DNA from 2 places in the Shouchella sp. JSM 1781072 genome. Region 1 is predicted to be linked to the other one. Evidence: predicted binding sites of a transcription regulator. Region 1 holds the regulator's gene; the other holds the start of a gene.
What was found. Region 1 encodes LexA, which represses DNA repair genes until DNA is damaged. Its sites were predicted from a motif close to CGAACATATGTTCG; they were not measured.
Positions count from the first base shown of each region.

Region 2: the regulator LexA is predicted to act here: its motif matches at 1,637-1,650, upstream of uvrB (excinuclease ABC subunit UvrB).

Region 1 covers NZ_JBHFQE010000001.1:903,397-907,836, forward strand. The annotation lists gene dinB (DNA polymerase IV) at 1-183, shown strand, start outside; gene ACE1TH_RS04790 (MFS transporter) at 515-1,723, shown strand; gene lexA (transcriptional repressor LexA) at 1,771-2,400, opposite strand; gene ACE1TH_RS04800 (hypothetical protein) at 2,555-2,713, shown strand; gene ACE1TH_RS04805 (YneB family resolvase-like protein) at 2,744-3,406, shown strand; gene ACE1TH_RS04810 (DUF896 domain-containing protein) at 3,453-3,692, shown strand; gene tkt (transketolase) at 3,775-4,440, shown strand, end outside.
Region 2 covers NZ_JBHFQE010000001.1:133,508-137,947, forward strand. The annotation lists gene ACE1TH_RS00680 (hypothetical protein) at 1-239, shown strand, start outside; gene ACE1TH_RS00685 (DMT family transporter) at 330-1,316, opposite strand; FMN riboswitch at 1,430-1,552, opposite strand; gene uvrB (excinuclease ABC subunit UvrB) at 1,830-3,812, shown strand; gene uvrA (excinuclease ABC subunit UvrA) at 3,817-4,440, shown strand, end outside.

The DNA.
Region 1 (4,440 bases):
TCATTTGAAACGATAACGAGGCGGATTAGTTTACCTGATTACGTTCACACAAGTGAAGCGTTATATCAGTATGTGCAAGAATTGTGGTTTGAATATGGAGAGATCCGTCACCAAGTTCGTTTGCTTGGAGTGAGTGTAACGAATTTAGTTGAAATACGCTACCAAACACTTTCGCTTTTTTGAAGCGGTTAAAGATAAAATAAAATAATTCCTACAATGACAAGTAACAAAAACAGGACAAGAATGGTGATAAGCAATACCATTTCATCTGAAAGATCCATTCCATTCGCCTCCTATGTATGGGTTATAGTCATCCTATGAAATTTTTTCGGATGTGTGAAAAGAGAATGAAATGAAAGAAAACGGGCTGTTTAGACTCTTTTCTTACAGATTTAGCTAGGAGAGAGCGTTTGACGGCTGTTTTTTTTTCGCATATATTTAGAGTTGCGAAATAAACAAGGAAGATCTTTAGACAACGAAGGTGATCAGTATAAAAGCGGAAAAGCGTAATTTAATGATTATGTGGTTTGCCAACTTGTTTGTTGGTGCAAGTATGACAATGGTCATTCCATTTTTATCTCTTTACATTGAATCGTTCGGACAATATTCAGGTGAAGATGTTCAAAGATGGTCTGGCTTTGTTTTCGGTATTTCTTTCTTAGTTGCTTTTCTCGTTGCGCCAATTTGGGGACGAATTGGAGATCGTTACGGACGAAAAAAAGTACTCATTGGAACTGGTTTTGGGATTGCCATCTCGGTATTTCTTATGGGGTATGTTCAATCTGTTGAGGCATTGTTTGTTCTGCGTGCTTTCATGGGGCTTGCGACAGGGTTTATCCCTGCATCAATGGCTCTAATTGCAGCACAAAGTAGTAAGCGTACAGCAGGAGAAACGCTCGGAACTTTACAGACAGGTACTGTTTCTGGAGGTTTACTAGGACCTTTGTTTGGAGGTCTGATCGCAGATACTGTTGGAATGGAATTAACGTTTGTATTGACCGCGTCAATCTTAACCCTCGCATCACTACTTGTTGTTTTTGGGGTAAAAGAAGTGATTTATGAAGAAAAAGGTGAGAAAAAGCGGAAATATGCAGCAAAAGAGGTACTGGCATTTATTGTTCGTTCCCCTATGCTAATCATGGTAATGGTTGTAGCGCTCATTATTCAAATGGCATTGTTTAGCGTCCAGCCACTTTTAGCTCTATTCGTTAATGATTTAGTCGGGCCAGTTGAAAATATGGCATTTTTAGCCGGTTTAGCGTTTTCAATAACCGGTTTAGGGAACTTATTGTCAACTCGAAAATGGGGACAGCTAGGTGATCGAATGGGCCATGAAAAGGTAATGCTCATTTTACTTATTTTGTCTGGTGTGTTTTTCATTCCGCAAGCATTCGTTGATTCACTCTGGCAATTAATTGTGTTACGCTTCGTCTTTGGTTTAGCGGTAGGAGGATTAATTCCTTGCACGACAGCGTTTATTCGCCAAGCGTGTCCAGTATCGATGCAAGGGGAAGTGCTCGGTTATAATCAAAGCTTTCGTTTTTTAGGAAACGTATTAGGACCGGTCTCAGGCGGTTTAATTGCAGCGAGTTTTGGTATTCCGTATGTATTTATTAGTGCCGGCGTCTTGTTTCTTCTGACCGCGATTGTTTTAAAAATCATGTTAAATAGTGAAAGTAAAAAAGAAGAGAATGAGGCTGACAGTCAAGCCCATCATCAATAAAGGCGTAAAAAAAGAGCACTGGGTTTTCCGGTGCTCTTTCTTTATGTTTAATGGATCGTTCGGAAAACACCAATGACTTTTCCTAAAATCGTACAATTGTCTAGTATAATCGGCTTCATTGTTGAATTTTCAGGCTGAAGGCGAATGTAGTTCTTTTCTCGGAAAAAACGTTTGACGGTGGCTTCATTTTCATCAGTCATCGCAACAATAATATCACCATTATCAGCACTTTGCTGTTGCTTCACAATGACTTGGTCCCCATCGAAAATACCCGCTTCGATCATACTTTCACCTTGAATAACTAAGGCATACACTTGTTCATGACCAGACATATGATCTGGAAGGGGGAGGTAGTCATCGATATTTTCAATCGCTGTAATTGGACTACCTGCTGTAACCTTACCAATTACAGGAATATAGCGTGCACGTTCACGAATAATGGAAGGCTCGTCCAGTGCTTCTTCAAGCGAAAGCACTTCAATTGCTCGAGGTTTCGTAGGATCACGACGAATGTATCCTTTCTTTTCAAGACGAGCAAGATGACCATGTACGGTTGAGCTTGATGCTAAACCTACTGCTTCCCCAATTTCACGTACGGAAGGCGGATAGCCTTTCTTTTTTACTTCATCTTTAATAAATAATAAAATTTCTTCTTGTCTAGTAGATAATTTAGACACTCCTCTTCACCTGCTTTATCTATGTATTCGTTATCTTTACTTTAGCACATCGAACATACGAACGCAAACATAAGTTCTAAAAATGCTTGACACGAACAAAAGTTCGAAGTATCTTAGAGTAAGAACAAATATTCTTACGAACGGGTGATCGATAATGAAGAAGAATCAAGAAAAAGGAATTATTATTGCTGGTATTATTACTGTTTTATTTATGTTTAGTAGTTTGTTATCCTTTGATGGTGATGAGAACGAGCAAGTAGAGGATCGAAACAGCAATACGGACAGTCACGTAATCCTTTTAAATGATCGTTAGTCGCTGAAACATTGCAGTGGGAGGTACAGTATGAAACGAAATAAAGCCATTTTATATTGTCGAGTTAGTACGGATAAAGAAAGTCAACAAACGTCTTTAGCTCGTCAAGAAGATGAATTAGTGAAAATGGCTCATCAACATGGAATAGAAGTGAGCGATTGTCTTTCTGAGGTTGCTAGTGGATATGACTTGGATCGCGATAATCTTCTATTTCTTTTAGATCAAGCAAAAAAACAAACGTTTACGCATTTGCTTGTAACAGACGAGACGAGAATTGGTAGGGGAAGAGCGAGGACTGCTATTCTATATCAACTTCAAAAGTATGGCATTACGATTTATACATGTCACAACGATGGTGCATTACATTTATCAGAAGCAGACGAGATGGTTTTTGAAATCGTAGCCATCGTGGAAGAGTACCAGCGAAAATTACATAACTTGAAAATCAAACGCGGGATGAGAAAAGCGATTGAAAAAGGGTATCATCCGGAGCGCAACTTAAAAGATACAGGTAGTGGGGGACGCAGTAAAAAAGACCTCCCAATTGAAGAAATTGTTAGATTGCGAGAGAAAAAGCTAACGTTTCATGACATTGCGATAACGTTAAATGGGTTAGGTTATCATTGTTCAAAAGCAACGGTACATCGGCGTTTTCAGCAATACGAGCAAACAAAATCAGATGAGTTGATCTAATGAAATGAAGATGCTATGATGACAACCGAAGGATAGGTGATTGACGTTGTTATCAAAATCAAAATTAGACCGAATCAATGAACTGTCTCAACTAGCGAAGACATCAGGATTAACGAAGCAGCAAAAAGACGAACAGCAAGCGCTTCGAAAAGAATATTTAAATACGTTCCGCTCCACATTTAAAAATCAACTACATTCCGTTAAAGTTGTTGATGAAGAGGGTACGGATGTGACACCGCAAAAGCTAAAAGATAGTAAAGCACAAAAACAAAATCCACCACACTAAATGTACAAGCTCCCGTCAGGCTTGTACATTTTTTTTATTTTGTTTATGATGGAAACGTACGAAGAATGAAAGGGTGTAACAAATGAAAAACAATATTGAAGAATTAGCGGTAAATACCATTCGAACACTTTCAATTGATAGTATTGAAAAAGCCAATTCAGGTCACCCTGGGATGCCAATGGGCGCAGCGCCAATGGCGTTGGATTTATGGGCAAATCACATGAATCATAACCCAGCAAACCCTGAGTGGACAAACCGAGATCGTTTTGTCTTATCAGCAGGACATGGTTCCATGCTTTTATATAGCCTTCTTCATTTGACAGGTTATGATGTGACGTTGGATGATTTGAAATCATTTCGTCAGTTAGGAAGTCGTACGCCAGGACACCCAGAATATGGTCATACGGCAGGCGTTGAAGCAACAACAGGTCCACTTGGGCAAGGTGTTGCAATGGCAGTAGGGATGGCAATGGCGGAGCGTCACTTAGCTGCGACATACAATACAGATGACCATGAAATTGTTGATCATTTCACGTATGCGATTTGTGGAGACGGTGATTTAATGGAAGGTGTGTCTGCAGAAGCAGCGTCACTTGCGGGTCATTTAAAATTAAATCGTCTTGTTGTTCTTTATGATTCAAATGATATCTCGTTAGATGGAGATTTACATGAGTCGTTTTCAGAAAGTGTTGAAGATCGTTTTAAAGCTTATGGCTGGAACGTTATTTTTGTTGAAGATGGCACGAAT
Region 2 (4,440 bases), 770 kb from region 1:
CTGGAAAAATGAACATTTTAATTGGCGAGGAATTAACAAAGGTAAATGGAATGATTGTATTTGACGAGACGACGCTTTATCAAGCGCTTCAGAAAAATGCTGTTTATTGTAAAATTGAAGTGAAAGATAAAGATGGCGAGAAGCGCTTCGTGCAAGGGCCTCTCTATAATGGCGAGCACTATCAACTAGGTGTCTTGCTTGTGCGAAAACAAGAGAAACTGAGTAACTCCATTATTTGAATCAAATAAAATAACCTCATAAAAAGACGACTAATCCTGTATTGGAATAGTCGTCCTTTTTTATCGTAATGCGTGCAAGGTAGCGCTTATTTAAGGTGTATCTTCAGATGTTCGTAACGCTGCTTTTTGCCTCTTCTTTAAAGGCGGGAGCTGGGAAATGGTATCTTGTTGCTTAGAAATGCGATATAAAACAAACCAGATAAGAGCAAAGCCGATTAATTGAGCAATCGTGACTGTTTCTTCAAGTGTAATCCATGATACAAGCAAACCTGTCATTGGAAAACTCAATTCCGCAATCGTTGCCACAGAAGCTTTCACCGACTGGAGACCTCGGTAATATAGAAGCATTGATACAAGACCTGGCAATAAAGCAGACGCGAGAATGTTAAGCCCGATAAAGGTTAAAGCCACAGCTGATTCAGGTGTTGTCCACATTTCAGGTGATACTGTAATCAATACACCAAGCAATGGTAAAGCAAGCAAGAAGCGTAAAGCAGTCACCGTTTCGTGACGACATTTTTGTAGAAGAATACGACCCATCACGGTTGAACCTCCCCACAGCGCGGCTGCACCAATCGCATACAAGCTGCCTAGCTGAAGGATCTCGCTTGGATTATTAATCGGAAAATAAAAACCGAACGTTAGTAAATAGGTACCAACTAGTGCGATCGGTACGTATAAACCAAAACGTTGGGGTAGCTTCTCTTTTAACAGAAAATGTGCCAGCGTAATCGCAAAAAGGGGTTGCAACTTTTGTAATAAGAGGACAGAATTAATTTCGCCACCTGATGAAGCAATTGTTAAACCTTGAGTAAACAAAAGCGTTGCAATGGCAGAGCCACCCCACGAAATAAATAAGAGTGCGCCTAAATCTTTAAAGCGCAGTTTTTTAATATCGCTTCGGAATTTATACAAAATGGGTATAGCGATTAAAGCTAAAATAATATGTTCGATAAAGACGATTTGTAGAGAAGTCATTGTATCGAGTAATAAAATTCGAAACAATGGATTGATCCCCCAAAAGGCGGCACCAATGACAATAAACCAAAATGTTTTATTCGTTCGTTGTTCGTTCACAGCTGTGAGCTCCTTTTCAGTGAAAAGGTCTTCTGTAAAAATCAAAAAAAGCCCTGGACAAAAAAATGTTCAGGGCTGACGAAATAAACGTAGCAAAGGCTACATTCTTTCAATTTGATCTTCTCCCATCCGGACTTTACCGTCGGCTTTGGAATTTCACCAAATCAGTCCACATCATGATGTGGAGTCGCGGGCTTTACCGCCGGTCAGGAATTTCACCTGCCCCGAAGACACCTATTCAAATGTAATAATCATTATTGTTATCATACTGGATTATCAGCTATTCGTCCATAAATATGTTCATTAACAATATATGGGTACGCACGTGCGTTCGTAAAAGTTGGTATATGGAGTGAAAACTGTGATATAATTAAGCGAACGTGTGTTTAGAGAAGGATGAACATGTATTGTTTTAATGGACGGAAAATGGGAATAACAGTAGGATAATGTTCTTTTGCGAAGGAGGGGTGAGTGGATTAACTGACGAACATCCAGTTAATCGCTCTATTAAAGATGGATCAAACGTTCCAATTAGTATCAGACTATTCGCCTCAAGGCGACCAACCAAATGCAATTGAAAAAATTGTACGTGCGATTGAAAACGGTGATCGGCATCAAACGTTACTTGGCGCAACGGGGACCGGTAAGACGTTTACAATGTCAAATGTGATTCAAGCAGTCAATAAGCCGACATTAATTATGGCACACAATAAAACCCTTGCTGGACAGCTGTACAGTGAGTTTAAACAATTTTTTCCGAATAATGCAGTTGAATATTTTGTTAGCTATTATGATTATTATCAACCAGAGGCGTATGTGCCGTCGTCTGATACCTTTATTGAAAAAGATGCAAGCATTAACGATGAAATTGATAAATTACGTCATTCGGCTACAAGCGCCTTATTCGAAAGACGAGATGTGATTATCGTAGCTAGTGTGTCGTGTATATATGGTTTAGGTAATCCAGAAGAGTACCGAGACCTTGTTTTATCTATACGTACAGGAATGGAAATGGATCGAAATGAGTTATTACGCAGGCTTGTAGACATCCAGTATGATCGAAATGATTTAAATTTCATCCGCGGAACATTTCGTGTAAGAGGCGATGTTGTGGAAATTTTCCCAGCTTCTCGTGACGAGCAATGTATCCGGGTTGAGTTTTTTGGTGATGAAATTGACCGGATGACAGAAGTAGACGCATTAACAGGTGAAATTAAAGGCGAACGCAACCACGTGTCTATTTTTCCGGCATCTCACTTCGTTACCCGAGAAGAAAAAATGAAAAAAGCGATTGCGAACATTGAAACGGAGTTAGAAGAACAGTTAAAAACGATGCATGAAGAGGGGAAATTGCTAGAAGCGCAGCGTTTAGAACAGCGTACGCGCTATGACCTTGAGATGATGGCTGAAATGGGCTTTTGCTCAGGGATTGAAAATTATTCCCGTCATTTAACACTAAGAGAGTCTGGGGCTACACCGTATACGTTAATTGATTTCTTTCCAGAAGACTTTCTACTTATTATGGATGAGTCTCACGTTACATTGCCTCAAGTACGAGGTATGTATAATGGTGACCGAGCTCGAAAAGAAATTCTTGTGAACCACGGGTTCCGTTTGCCTTCAGCATTGGATAACCGACCATTGAAATTTGCTGAGTTTGAAGGGAAAGTGAGCCAAGCGGTTTATGTTTCGGCAACACCTGGACCTTACGAGCTAGAGCATACTCCAGAAATGGTTGAACAAATTATTCGACCAACTGGTTTATTAGATCCGCCAATTGAGGTTCGCCCAATTGAAGGACAAATTGATGATTTAATTGGCGAAATCCATGAGCAGATTGAACGGGACGAGCGTGTACTCGTTACCACATTAACGAAGAAAATGTCTGAAGACTTAACGGATTACTTAAAAGAGTTAGGGATAAAAGTCCGCTATTTGCATTCTGAAGTAAAGACATTGGATCGACTTGAGATCATTCGCCAGTTAAGAATGGGGACGTTTGATGTTCTCATTGGGATAAATTTATTACGAGAAGGACTAGATATTCCAGAAGTTTCTCTCGTTGCCATATTGGATGCAGATAAAGAAGGATTTCTACGAGCGGAGCGTTCTCTTATTCAAACGATTGGTCGAGCTGCCCGAAATGAACACGGTCGAGTCATCATGTATGCGGATAAAATGACAGGTTCAATGGAAGTGGCGATAAGCGAAACGAAGCGCCGTCGAGAGATTCAGGAAGCATATAATATAAAGCACGGCATCACGCCTCAAACGATTCAAAAGAAAATCCCTGATGTAGTCCAAGCGACGTATGCAGCGGAAGAAGATGGCGAATACGATGTTACGCAAAAACCGCAACAAAAAATGACGAAAAAAGAACGTGAAAAGACCATTGAACAAGTAGAAGTAGAAATGAAGCAAGCTGCGAAAGATTTAAACTTTGAACGAGCAGCTGAACTTCGAGATATGCTGTTAGAGCTTAAAGCGGAAGGATGACGGTATGGCACACGAAGAGATTGTCGTTAAAGGGGCACGATCAAATAATTTAAAAAATATGGATGTCTCAATTCCTAGAGGAAAGCTTGTTGTGTTAACGGGCTTATCCGGTTCTGGGAAATCATCTTTGGCATTTGACACCATTTATGCAGAGGGACAAAGGCGGTATGTAGAATCGTTATCCGCCTATGCGCGTCAATTTTTAGGGCAAATGGACAAACCTGATGTTGATTCAATTGAAGGGTTATCTCCAGCTATTTCGATTGATCAAAAAACAACGAGTCGAAACCCGCGTTCAACCGTTGGAACGGTAACAGAGATCCACGATTATTTAAGGCTTTTATACGCTAGAATCGGTAAGCCTATTTGTCCAAAACATGGCATTGAGATTACATCGCAGACGATTCAGCAAATGGTTGACCAATTGCTAGAGTTCCCTGAACGTACCAAAATGCAGATTCTTGCGCCTATGGTTTCTGGACGAAAAGGAACCCACGCTAAAGTATTTGATCAAATTAAAAAAGATGGCTACGTTCGTGTCCGTGTTAATGGAGAAATGCGAGAAGCAACGGAAGAAATAGAGCTTGATAAAAATAAGAAACATAACGTGGAAGTGGTCATCGATCGG